Skermanella sp. TT6: one gene and its partner. The protein of the gene in region 1 binds, or shares a complex with, the protein of each later gene. Links are inferred from orthologs where the notes say so. Each region holds a gene or a part of one and is shown on either strand. Other genes may lie near its edges.

What was found.
Region 2: the proteins of carB (region 1) and carA are in contact, whole or in part, in a solved structure (PDB 1KEE), measured with the Escherichia coli proteins. The link is inferred for Skermanella sp. TT6 from one-to-one orthologs.

What each region holds. Positions count from the first base shown.
Region 1 is NZ_CP067420.1:57,024-63,204, reverse strand. What follows is about bases 1,492-5,248. They hold carB (carbamoyl-phosphate synthase large subunit), read right to left. Parts: upstream 4,938-5,248; coding sequence 1,692-4,937; downstream 1,492-1,691. Other genes in these bases: IGS68_RS00240 (hypothetical protein), read right to left, coding at 5,184-5,248; greA (transcription elongation factor GreA), read right to left, coding at 1,492-1,620. Also shown: IGS68_RS00260 (mitochondrial fission ELM1 family protein), read right to left, coding at 1-346; IGS68_RS00255 (Lrp/AsnC family transcriptional regulator), read left to right, coding at 502-1,020; more of greA, read right to left, coding at 1,147-1,491; more of IGS68_RS00240, read right to left, coding at 5,249-5,663; ccoP (cytochrome-c oxidase, cbb3-type subunit III), read right to left, coding at 5,850-6,181. UniProt on the Escherichia coli protein: Large subunit of the glutamine-dependent carbamoyl phosphate synthetase (CPSase).
Region 2 is NZ_CP067420.1:3,026,964-3,031,125, reverse strand. The notes cover bases 1-2,950. They hold carA (glutamine-hydrolyzing carbamoyl-phosphate synthase small subunit), read right to left. Parts: upstream 2,098-2,950; coding sequence 904-2,097; downstream 1-903. Other genes in these bases: IGS68_RS14310 (GatB/YqeY domain-containing protein), read left to right, coding at 2,411-2,866; IGS68_RS14320 (NUDIX hydrolase), read left to right, coding at 380-844; IGS68_RS14325 (carboxymuconolactone decarboxylase family protein), read left to right, coding at 3-383. Also shown: dnaG (DNA primase), read left to right, coding at 3,036-4,162. UniProt on the Escherichia coli protein: Small subunit of the glutamine-dependent carbamoyl phosphate synthetase (CPSase).

The DNA.
Region 1 (6,181 bases):
GCGGCACCACCACCAGGTCGAGCAGGCGGGGCGGGATCTGGGGGTCCTGGATATGGACCGCGAAGGTCTTGCCCCTGCTGGCCCGGCGCACGCCCAGGGCCGGCGTGACGCCGGCGCGGCCCGACGTGATCAGCAGGTCGGGCCACGGCGGCTCCAGCGCGTCGCTGCCGGGCGCGGTCGAATGCCTCGGCCCCAGCCGGAAGAAGGGGCTGAGCTGGCGCCAGGGGCTGCGCAGGGTCACGCGCTTGACGATGGGCGGAAGCCCCACCGCCTCGGCCAGTCCGATGCACTGGTTTTCCATGCCGGCCTTGCCGTCGGTGACGACCCAGCAGGTGAGATTTTGCACGATCACGGGCCTTCGTGGTTGCTGACCGGGGGCGTCGATAGCACAATCCGCCTATTATAAAGTTTCGCACTTGTAAGACGGCTCTGTCTTGGCGTAAACCAGTGCTCTGTGTAATATCCTTTCCAATTCATCCCGAGGGGCTACAAGAGAAGACCATGCGGCGAGTCAAACTCGACCGGATTGACCGGCGCATCCTGCGCGACCTTCAAGCCGACGGTCGCATGACCAACGTCGAGCTCGCGCGGCGCGCGGGCATCTCGGCGCCGCCCTGCCTTCGGCGCGTCCGCGCCCTGGAAGAGGCCGGATTCATTCGTGGCTACCATGCCGACATCAACCCCGAAGCCCTCGGTTACGGCGTGACCGTCTTCGCCCACGTGGGGCTGACCAGCCAAGCCGAAGCGGACCTAAAGAAATTCGAGGAGTTGGTCAATAGCTGGCCGCTGGTGCGCGAGTGCAACATGCTCGCGGGCGAGACGGACTTCCTGCTGAAGATCGTGGCGGAGGACTGGGACTCCTACCAGCGCTTCCTCACCACCAAGCTGACCAGCGCGCCCAACGTCAGCCACGTCAAGTCGGCGCTGGCGATCCGCACCTCCAAGGCCCTGCCGGGCGTTCCCATCGACACCGAGATCGGCGACCTGCCGGACGAGGAGGAACTGGAGGAGGAGGAATAGGGGCGGGAGCGCCGCCTGCCGGAACCCCGGAAAAGAAGATGCCGCAAAAAGAAAATGCGGGCTTTCGCCCGCATTTTTTCATGGCAGTCCGTGGCGTGGCAGTCGAGCGTCAGGCGTCGAGGCGCCTCAGCGGAACTCGACCTTCACGACCTCGTAGCTCTTCGAGCCGCCGGGGGTCGGCACCTCGACCATGTCGCCCACGGTCTTGTTGATCAGCGCCCGCGCCAGCGGGGAGCTGACCGACAGCAGGCCCTGCTTGATGTCGCTCTCGTCCTGGCCCACGATCTGATACGTGGTCTCCTCGTCGGTGTCCTCGTCGGCGACCGTGATCGTCGCGCCGAACTTGACGGCGTCACCCGAAAGCTTCGAGACGTCGATCACCTCCGCGCGGCTGATCTTGTCCTCCAGTTCGAGCACCCGCCCTTCGATGAAGCTCTGCCGCTCGCGCGCCGCATGGTACTCGGCGTTCTCGGAAAGATCGCCGTGCTCCCGCGCTTCCGCGATGGCCTTGATGACCGCCGGCCGCTCGATCGTTTTCAGGTGCCTTAACTCCTCTTGGAGGCGGTTGTAGCCCGCCGCCGTCATTGGAACTTTTTCCATTTCCCGGTCCACTCGACGCTGAAGAAGACTGCGGCGCGGCCAGATCAGCCGCGCCGGGAGCCTCGATCCCCTTAGTACGACCCGCTCAGGTAGGACTGGAGCGGTGCCACGTCAAGGCTACCACTCCGAAGCGCCGAGATAGCCTCGACGGCAGCCCGCGCCCCCGCGACGGTCGTGTAATAGGGAATGTTATTGACGAGTGCGGTCCGGCGCAAGCTGAAGCTGTCGGACATGGCCTGCGCGCCGTCGGTCGTGTTGAAAACCAATTGCACGTCGCCGTTGATCATTGCATCGACGATGTGCGGTTGCCCTTCGAGCACCTTGTTGACCCGGGTCACCGGGATCCCGGCCTCGCCGAACGCCTTCGCGGTTCCCGCCGTGGCGAGCAGGGAGAAGCCCATCTCGCGAAGCTTGGCCGCGATCGGCACCATCGCCGCCTTGTCGTGGTCCTTGACCGAGATGAAGACCCCGCCCGACAGCGGCAGGACGACTCCGGCGCCGGACTGGGCCTTCGCGAAGGCGCGGCTGAAATCCTTGTCCAGCCCCATGACCTCGCCGGTCGACTTCATCTCCGGCCCCAGGATGATGTCCACGTTGGGGAAGCGGGCGAACGGGAAGACCGCCTCCTTCACCGCGGTGTGCGGCGGATTGGGTCCCTTGAGGTCGAACGCGTCCAGCTTCTCGCCGGCCATGACCCGCGCCGCGATCTTGGCGATCGGCGTGCCGGTCGCCTTGGCGACGAAGGGCACCGTGCGGCTGGCCCGCGGGTTGACCTCCAGGATGTAGACCTGGGTGCCCTTGACCGCGAACTGCACGTTCATCAGCCCGATCACGTCCAGCGCCTCCGCCAGCATGCCGGCTTGCCGGGAGATGTCGGCGACCACGTCGGACGGCAGCGAATAGGGCGGCAGCGCGCAGGCGCTGTCGCCGGAGTGGATGCCGGCCTCCTCGATATGCTCCATGATGCCGGCGACATAGACCCGGGTGCCGTCGCGGACGGCGTCCACGTCCACCTCGATGGCGTCCTGCAGGTAGCTGTCGATCAGCACCGGGTTCTTGCCCGAGACCTTGACGGCGGAGCCCATGTAGCGCTTCAGGCCCGCCATGTCGTGGACGATCTCCATGGCGCGGCCGCCCAGCACGTAGCTGGGCCGGATCACCACGGGGAAGCCGATCCGGGCGGCCACCTCCTCAGCCTCCTCCAGGGAGCGGGCGAGGCCGTTGGCCGGCTGGTGCAGGCCCAGCCTGTGCAGCAGCTGCTGGAACCGCTCGCGATCCTCCGCCAGGTCGATCGCGTCGGGCGAAGTGCCCAGGATGGGGATGCCGGCGGCTTCCAGGTCGCGCGCCAGCTTCAGCGGCGTCTGGCCGCCGAACTGGACGATCACGCCCAGCACCTCGCCCCGGCTCTGCTCGACCCGGACCAGCTCGATCACGTCCTCGGCGGTCAGCGGCTCGAAATAGAGCCGGTCGGAGGTGTCGTAGTCGGTCGATACCGTCTCCGGGTTGCAGTTGACCATGATGGTCTCGTGCCCGGCCTCGTGCAGCGCGTAGGCGGCGTGGACGCAGCAATAGTCGAACTCGATGCCCTGGCCGATGCGGTTGGGGCCGCCGCCCAGGATGATCACCTTCCTGCGGTCCGACGGCTCGGCCTCGCACTCGGCGCCGCCGAAGCCGTCGGCCTCGTATGTCGAGTACATGTAGGGCGTCTGGGAAGCGAACTCCGCAGCGCAGGTGTCGATCCGCTTGTAGACCGGCGTGACGCCCTGCGCGCGGCGCGCCGCCGCGACCTCCGCCTCGGCGGTGCCGACCAGCTCGGCCAGCCGGGCATCGCTGAAGCCGGCCTGCTTGAGGCGCAGCCAACCCTGCCGGTCGGCGGGCAAGCCGCCGGTGCGGACGGCGGTCTCCGCCGCGACGATCGCCTGGATCTGCTCCAGGAACCAGGGATCGTACTTGCAGGCGGCCTGGACCTCGTCGACGCTCAGGCCGTGCCGGAACGCCTGGGCGATCACCAGCAGCCGGTCCGGCGTCGGACGGCTCAGCGCCGCCCGGACGGTCAGAGGGTCGGGATTGCCGTCGCCGATCAGCACCTCGTTGAAGCCGGTCAGGCCGGTCTCCATCGACCGCAGCGCCTTCTGCACCGACTCGGCGAAGGTGCGGCCGATCGACATGGCCTCGCCGACCGACTTCATGGAGGTGGTCAGCAGGGGCTCGGTGCCGGGGAACTTCTCGAAGGTGAAGCGCGGCATCTTGGTGACGACATAGTCGATCGTCGGCTCGAACGAGGCGGGCGTGACGCCGGTGATGTCGTTGTCCAGCTCGTCAAGCCGGTACCCCACCGCCAACTTGGCGGCGACCTTGGCGATCGGGAAGCCGGTCGCCTTGGACGCCAGCGCGGAGGAGCGGCTGACGCGCGGGTTCATCTCGATCACGACCATGCGGCCGTCGGCCGGGTTGACGGCGAACTGCACGTTCGACCCGCCGGTATCGACCCCGATCTCGCGCAGCACCGCGATCGAGGCGTTGCGCATGATCTGGTATTCCTTGTCGGTCAGCGTCAGCGCCGGCGCCACGGTGATGCTGTCGCCGGTATGGACGCCCATCGGGTCGATGTTCTCGATGGCGCAGACGATGATGCAGTTGTCGGCGCCGTCGCGCACGACCTCCATCTCGTATTCCTTCCAGCCCAGCACCGACTCCTCGATCAGCACCTCGCGGGTGGGCGACGCGCGCAGGCCGCCGCGCACGATCTCCTCGAACTCGGCCCTGTTGTAGGCGATGCCGCCGCCGGTGCCGGCCAGCGTGAAGCTGGGGCGGATGATCGCGGGCAGGCCGGTCTCGGCCAGCGCTTCAAGCGCCTCGTCGAAGGAGCGGACCATGCGGCTGCGCGGGCTTTCCAACCCGATCTTGTCCATGGCGTCGCGGAACAGCAGCCGGTCCTCGGCCTTGGCGATCACCTGCTTGTTGGCGCCGATCATCTCGATGCCCAGGCGCGCCAGCGTGCCGTCGTCGTCCAGGGCTATCGCGGTGTTCAGCGCGGTCTGGCCGCCCATGGTCGGCAGCAGCGCGTCCGGCCGCTCCTTCTCCAGGATCTTGGCGACCGTGGCCGGCGTGATCGGCTCGATATAGGTCGCGTCGGCCAGGTTGGGGTCGGTCATGATGGTGGCCGGGTTGGAGTTCACCAGGATGACCCGGTACCCTTCGGCGCGCAGGGCCTTGCAGGCCTGGACGCCGGAATAATCGAACTCGCAAGCCTGGCCGATGACGATGGGGCCGGCGCCGATGATGGCGATGGACTTGATGTCGGTACGTTTTGGCATGGCGCTCGGGCTCTGGTAACTTCAGGCGCAACAAAAATCCCCTCCCCGGAAGAACAGGGAGAAGGTTCGAATGACTGGCACGCCGATCCGACCGCTGAAGACCCCGGAGTGGCGGCCCGCCCCTATATAGAGGCTCAAGTCCGCCGCGGGAAGCGCGACGTTGCCCGGTGATTGCAGGATTGCCTTGGGCGCACGCGTGGGAGCGTCGCGCTTCGCGCGTTGGAGCGCCACGCTCGGCGCGGCGGTTCAGCGGGCGGGGCTGGGATCGAGATAGCGGCGAAGGGTCTCCAGCGGCGCCACCCAGACGGCGCACAGCCCGGTGTCCTGCCGGTCGAACAGGTAGACCTTGTCGAGCGTGCTGCGCTTTTCCGGATCGTGCAGGTTGACGCCGGATCCCCAGCCGATGCCGTAAGGCCGGTCGTCGGCCGACTGCACCCGGAAGATCCAGTTGAGCCGCTGGACGAAGGCCCCCCGGCGGCAGGCCTTGGACAGGACCGGATCGACCTTGGCCACTTGGCGGACGCTGCCCTTGAGGCGGTAGACGATCCGCTCCGGCCGGATCGGAGTCGCGCGGAACGGGTACAGCCAGTCCGGCGGCCAGGGGGAGACCGGGAACGCCTCGAAATGCGGCGGCGCGGTGCGGTCGAGGCTCTGCTGCTCCGCCCGGGACGGCCCAGGCATCAGCGCAAGCAGGAATGCGGGTATCAGGAAGTACGGGCGGCGCATCGTCGGGATACCCGGTGCGGCTCCTGCCGGACGGAGGGGCAGGATCACGGATGGACACGGATATCCACGGATTAACACGGATGGAGTGAAGAAATGGTTCGCGGCGGGCAGCCGCGGAAAAGCGAACGCCGGGGAAGCGGACTTCCCCGGCGTTGCCCAGGTGCCGACCCTTGCGGGAGGAGCCTCTTACTTCTCGCCGCCGCCCAGGCTGTGGACGTAGACCGCGAGCTGCTTGATCGTGACCGGGTCCAGACGGCTGCTCCAGGCCGGCATGACGCCGGCGCGGGCATAGGTGATCGTCTCGACGACGGTCTTCTTGTCGCCGCCATAGAGCCAGATGTTGTCGTTCAGCCGGGGAGCCCCGACTTCCCGCATCCCCTCGCCCTTCTCGCCGTGGCAGGAGGCGCAGTTCTCCGCGTATACGGCGGCGCCGCGGCCGGCGGCGGCCTTGTCAGTCTCCCGGCCGGTCAGCGACAGGACGTACTCGGCCGTGTCGTCGATCTGCGGACGGGTCAGCA
Region 2 (4,162 bases), 3.0 Mb from region 1 along the record:
AGATGGTCGAGTACGAGGACGCCAGTCCCGAAGTTCGCGCCGTCTATGACGACATCATGGCGACCCGCAAGACGGACCTGATCAACAATTTCTGGAAGGTCCTGGCCAATCATCCGCCGACGCTGAGGCGCACCTGGGAAAGCATCAAGGAGGTCATGGCGCCCGGCGCGCTGGATCCGCTGACCAAGGAAATGGTCTATCTGGCGGTCAGCGCCACCAACAACTGCAAATACTGCATCGCCTCCCACACGGCGGCGGCCCGCAAGGCCGGCATGACCGACGAGATGCTCGGCGAGTTGCTGGCGGTGGTCGGGATGGCGAACGAGACCAACCGGCTCGCCAATGGCTATCGTGTCCAGGTGGACGAGCGGTTCAAGTCGTGACTTCGCCCCGTCGGACATATTCGGACCGGGAATATCCGGACCGCCCGTGGGTCGGCGTCGGCGTGGTCGTCTGGCAGGGCGAGCGGGTGCTCCTGATCCGCAGGGGCCGCGCCCCCCGGCTCGGCCAATGGGGATTGCCGGGCGGTGCGCAATCGGTCGGCGAGACCCTGTTCGAGGCGGCGGCTCGGGAGGTGCTGGAAGAGACCGGCCTTGCGGTCGAGCCGCAGGCGGTCGTGACGGCGCTGGATTCGATCAGCCGCGATCCCGAAGGCGAGGTCCAGTTCCACTACACGCTGGTCGAGGTGCTGGCCGAGTGTCCGGAGGGCGATCCGGTCGCGGCCGACGACGCGATGGATGCGCGGTGGGCGACGCCGGATCAGGTCGCGGAACTGGTCGAGTGGGGGGAGACGACCCGGGTGATCGAGCTATCCCGGGCGTTCCGGCGCGGGATCGTCGGGTAGGGTTGGCAGGCCGCGGAATGGATGGGCACCTTCGTCCGTCCGTTCCGCGGCGAGGCCGGTCAGCCCTGCTTGTCGATCAGGTCCACGAAACGGTGGAACAGATAGTGGCTGTCCTCCGGGCCGGGCGAGGCTTCGGGATGGTACTGGACCGAGAAGATCGGCTTGCCCTTGACCTTCAGCCCCTCGTTGGTGCCGTCGAACAGGCTGACATGGGTCACCTCCACGTCCGCGGGAAGGCTGTCCGGCTTGACCACGAAGCCGTGGTTCTGGCTGGTGATCTCGACCCTTCCGGTCTCCAGGTCCTTGACCGGGTGGTTGGCGCCGCGGTGGCCGCGGGGCATCTTCTCGGTCTCGGCGCCAAGGGCCAGCGCCATCAACTGGTGACCCAGGCAGATGCCGAACATCGGCACGCCGGTATCGATCAGGCCGCGGATCGTCGGCACGGCATAGGTCCCGGTGGCGGCCGGGTCGCCCGGGCCGTTGGACAGGAAGACGCCGTCCGGCTTGTGGCGCATCACGTCCTCGACCGTGGCGGTCGCAGGCACCACCGTCACCTTGGCGCCGGTCCCGGCGAGGCAGCGCAGGATGTTGCGCTTGGCGCCGTAGTCGATCGCGACCACGTGGTGGCGCGGGTTCTCCTGCGTCGCGTAACCCTGGCCGAGCTTCCACATCCCCTCGTTCCAGGAATAGGTCTGGCGGCAGGAAACGTCCTTGGCGAGGTCCATGCCTTCCAGGCCCGGCCATTGCCGCGCCTGGGCGACCAGTGCCTCCAGGTCGAACCGGCCGTCCGGGGCGTGGGCGATCACGCCGGTCGGCGCGCCGCCGTCGCGGATGCGCCGGGTCAGCCGCCGGGTGTCGACGCCCGAGATGCCGATCAGGTCGAAGCTCTTCAGCCAGTCGTCCAGGTGGCGGGTAGCCCGCCAGTTCGATGGCTCGGTGACGTCGGCGCGAAGCACCAGGCCGCGGGCCGCCGGGGTGACCGTCTCGATATCCTCGCCGTTGGCGCCCGTGTTGCCGATATGGGGGAAGGTGAAGGTGATGATCTGCCCGGCATAGCTGGGATCGGTCAGGATTTCCTGGTAGCCGGTCATCGACGTGTTGAAGCAGACCTCACCGACCGATGCGCCCACCGCACCCAGCCCGCGCCCCCACAGCACCGTTCCATCGGCCAGGACGAGGACGGCGGTGGCGCCGTCCGGACGCGACGCTTCGGCGGCGCTCGGCGCCGGGGCGGCGGAAATGTTTTCGGACATCGGTGACAGACCCCATATTGACCGCCCCTGCGGGCGCATTACCTGATGCGGCTCGGACTTCGGCCGCTCCCGCCCCGATTTGGTCGGCAGGAGGGCACGCGTCAACCCGCGGCCGGATCCGAACCTTTGCCCGGAGCCGATCGCGGTTGGAACCGACGGCGTGCGATTAGACCATGGCGGGCGCCCGGTCAATAGGATGCGGTGTCCTTGCGGCGCCGACGGGGCGGGCGGCGGGCATGCCGCGGCGCCGCTGGCGGACCGGGCCGACATTCGCTATCATTCTGTAAAATTTGCTTCACGAGGACTCCACACGATGTTCCGCAGCCGGCTCAACGAGGCCTTGAAAGAGGCGATGCGGTCCAAGAACCAGCGCGCCGTCTCGACGCTGCGCCTGATCCTGGCGGCTCTCAAGGACCGTGACATCGCCGCGCGGGGGCGCGGGGTCACCGACGGGATCGACGAGGACGAGATCCTGTCCATGCTCCAGACCATGATCAAGCAGCGCCGCGAAGCCATCGCCCTGTACGAGCAGGGCGGCAGGCTCGAACTGGCCGAGCAGGAGCGGGAGGAGATCGGGGTCATCGAGACTTTCCTGCCCAAGCAGTTCAGCGAGGACGAGATCCGCGGCGCGGTCGATACCGTGATCAAGGATATCGGCGCGACCGGCATCAAGGACATGGGGCGGACCATGGCCGAGCTGCGCACCCGCTACGCCGGCCAGATGGATTTCGGCAAGGCCAGCGGCTTCGTGAAGGCGTCGCTGGTCTGACGACATTTTCCCGATCCATTTCCTTTATGGCCTGTTAACCAATCATGACTTACCGTTCCGGGGATGCCGGCCCTCGGCAACCGGTCGGCGCGGACCCTTTCCCCGCAATCCCGGAGCGGACCTCGCCATGATCCGGCTATCCAAGTATCGAAGGTGATGCGCAGGCGCCATGGCGTTTCCTCCCCAATTCCTTGAAGAGCTGAGGGCGCGTCTGCCGCTCTCCGACGTGGTCGGGAAACGGATGCGTCTGATCCGGGCGGGTCGGGAATTCAAGGCGCCGTGCCCGTTCCACAACGAGAAGACGCCCAGCTTCTACGTCAACGACCAGAAGGGCTTCTTCCACTGCTTCGGTTGCGGCGCCCACGGCGACATCATCGGGTTCGCGATGCGCCACGACAACCTGGCCTTCCCCGAAGCGGTCGAGCAGCTGGCCTCGGAGGCCGGGTTGCAGGTGCCCCAGGCCACTCCGGAGGATCGGCAACGCTTCGAGCGGCAGAAATCGCTCCATGACCTGGTGGAGGCGACCTGCCGCTGGTTCGAGAAGCAGCTTGTCGGCCCCGGCGGCCATGCCGCGTTCGACTACCTGAAGAGCCGGGGTCTGGACGAGGAGACGATGGTCCGCTTCCGTCTCGGCTTCGCCCCGGCCGACGGCAACGCCCTGCGCGTCCATCTGGCGCGGGAGGGCTTCAAGGAGGAGGATATGCTGGAAGCCGGCGTCGTCAGGGCGTCGGACTATGGCGGCGGCGCCTTCTCCTTCTTCCGCAACCGCGTGATGTTCCCGGTCACCGACCGGCGCGGCCGGGTCGTAGCCTTCGGCGGCCGCATCATGGAAGGCGACGGACCCAAATACATCAACTCCGCCGACAACCCGCTCTTCCACAAGGGCCGGCTGCTCTACAACATGAGCCGCGCCCGGCAGGCGGCGGCCGACGGCCAGCCGATCATCGTGGTCGAAGGCTACATGGACGTCATCGCCCTGGTCCGCGCCGGCTTCGACGGAGCCGTGGCGCCGCTCGGTACGGCCCTGACCGAAACCCAGATCCTGGAACTGTGGAAGCTGGCACCTCCGGGGCGCCGGGTTCCGGTGCTCTGCTTCGACGGAGATCCCGCCGGCCAGCGCGCCGCCCACCGCGCGGTCGAGCGGGTGTTGCCCCACCTGCTGCCGGACCATTCGGTCCGCGTGGCCTTCATGGTCGGCGGCGACGATCCTGACAGCCTGCTGAGGAAGGAAGGGCCGAAGGCCATGCAGCAGGTGCTGGACGGCGCCATGCCGCTGGCCGACGTCCTGTGGCGGAT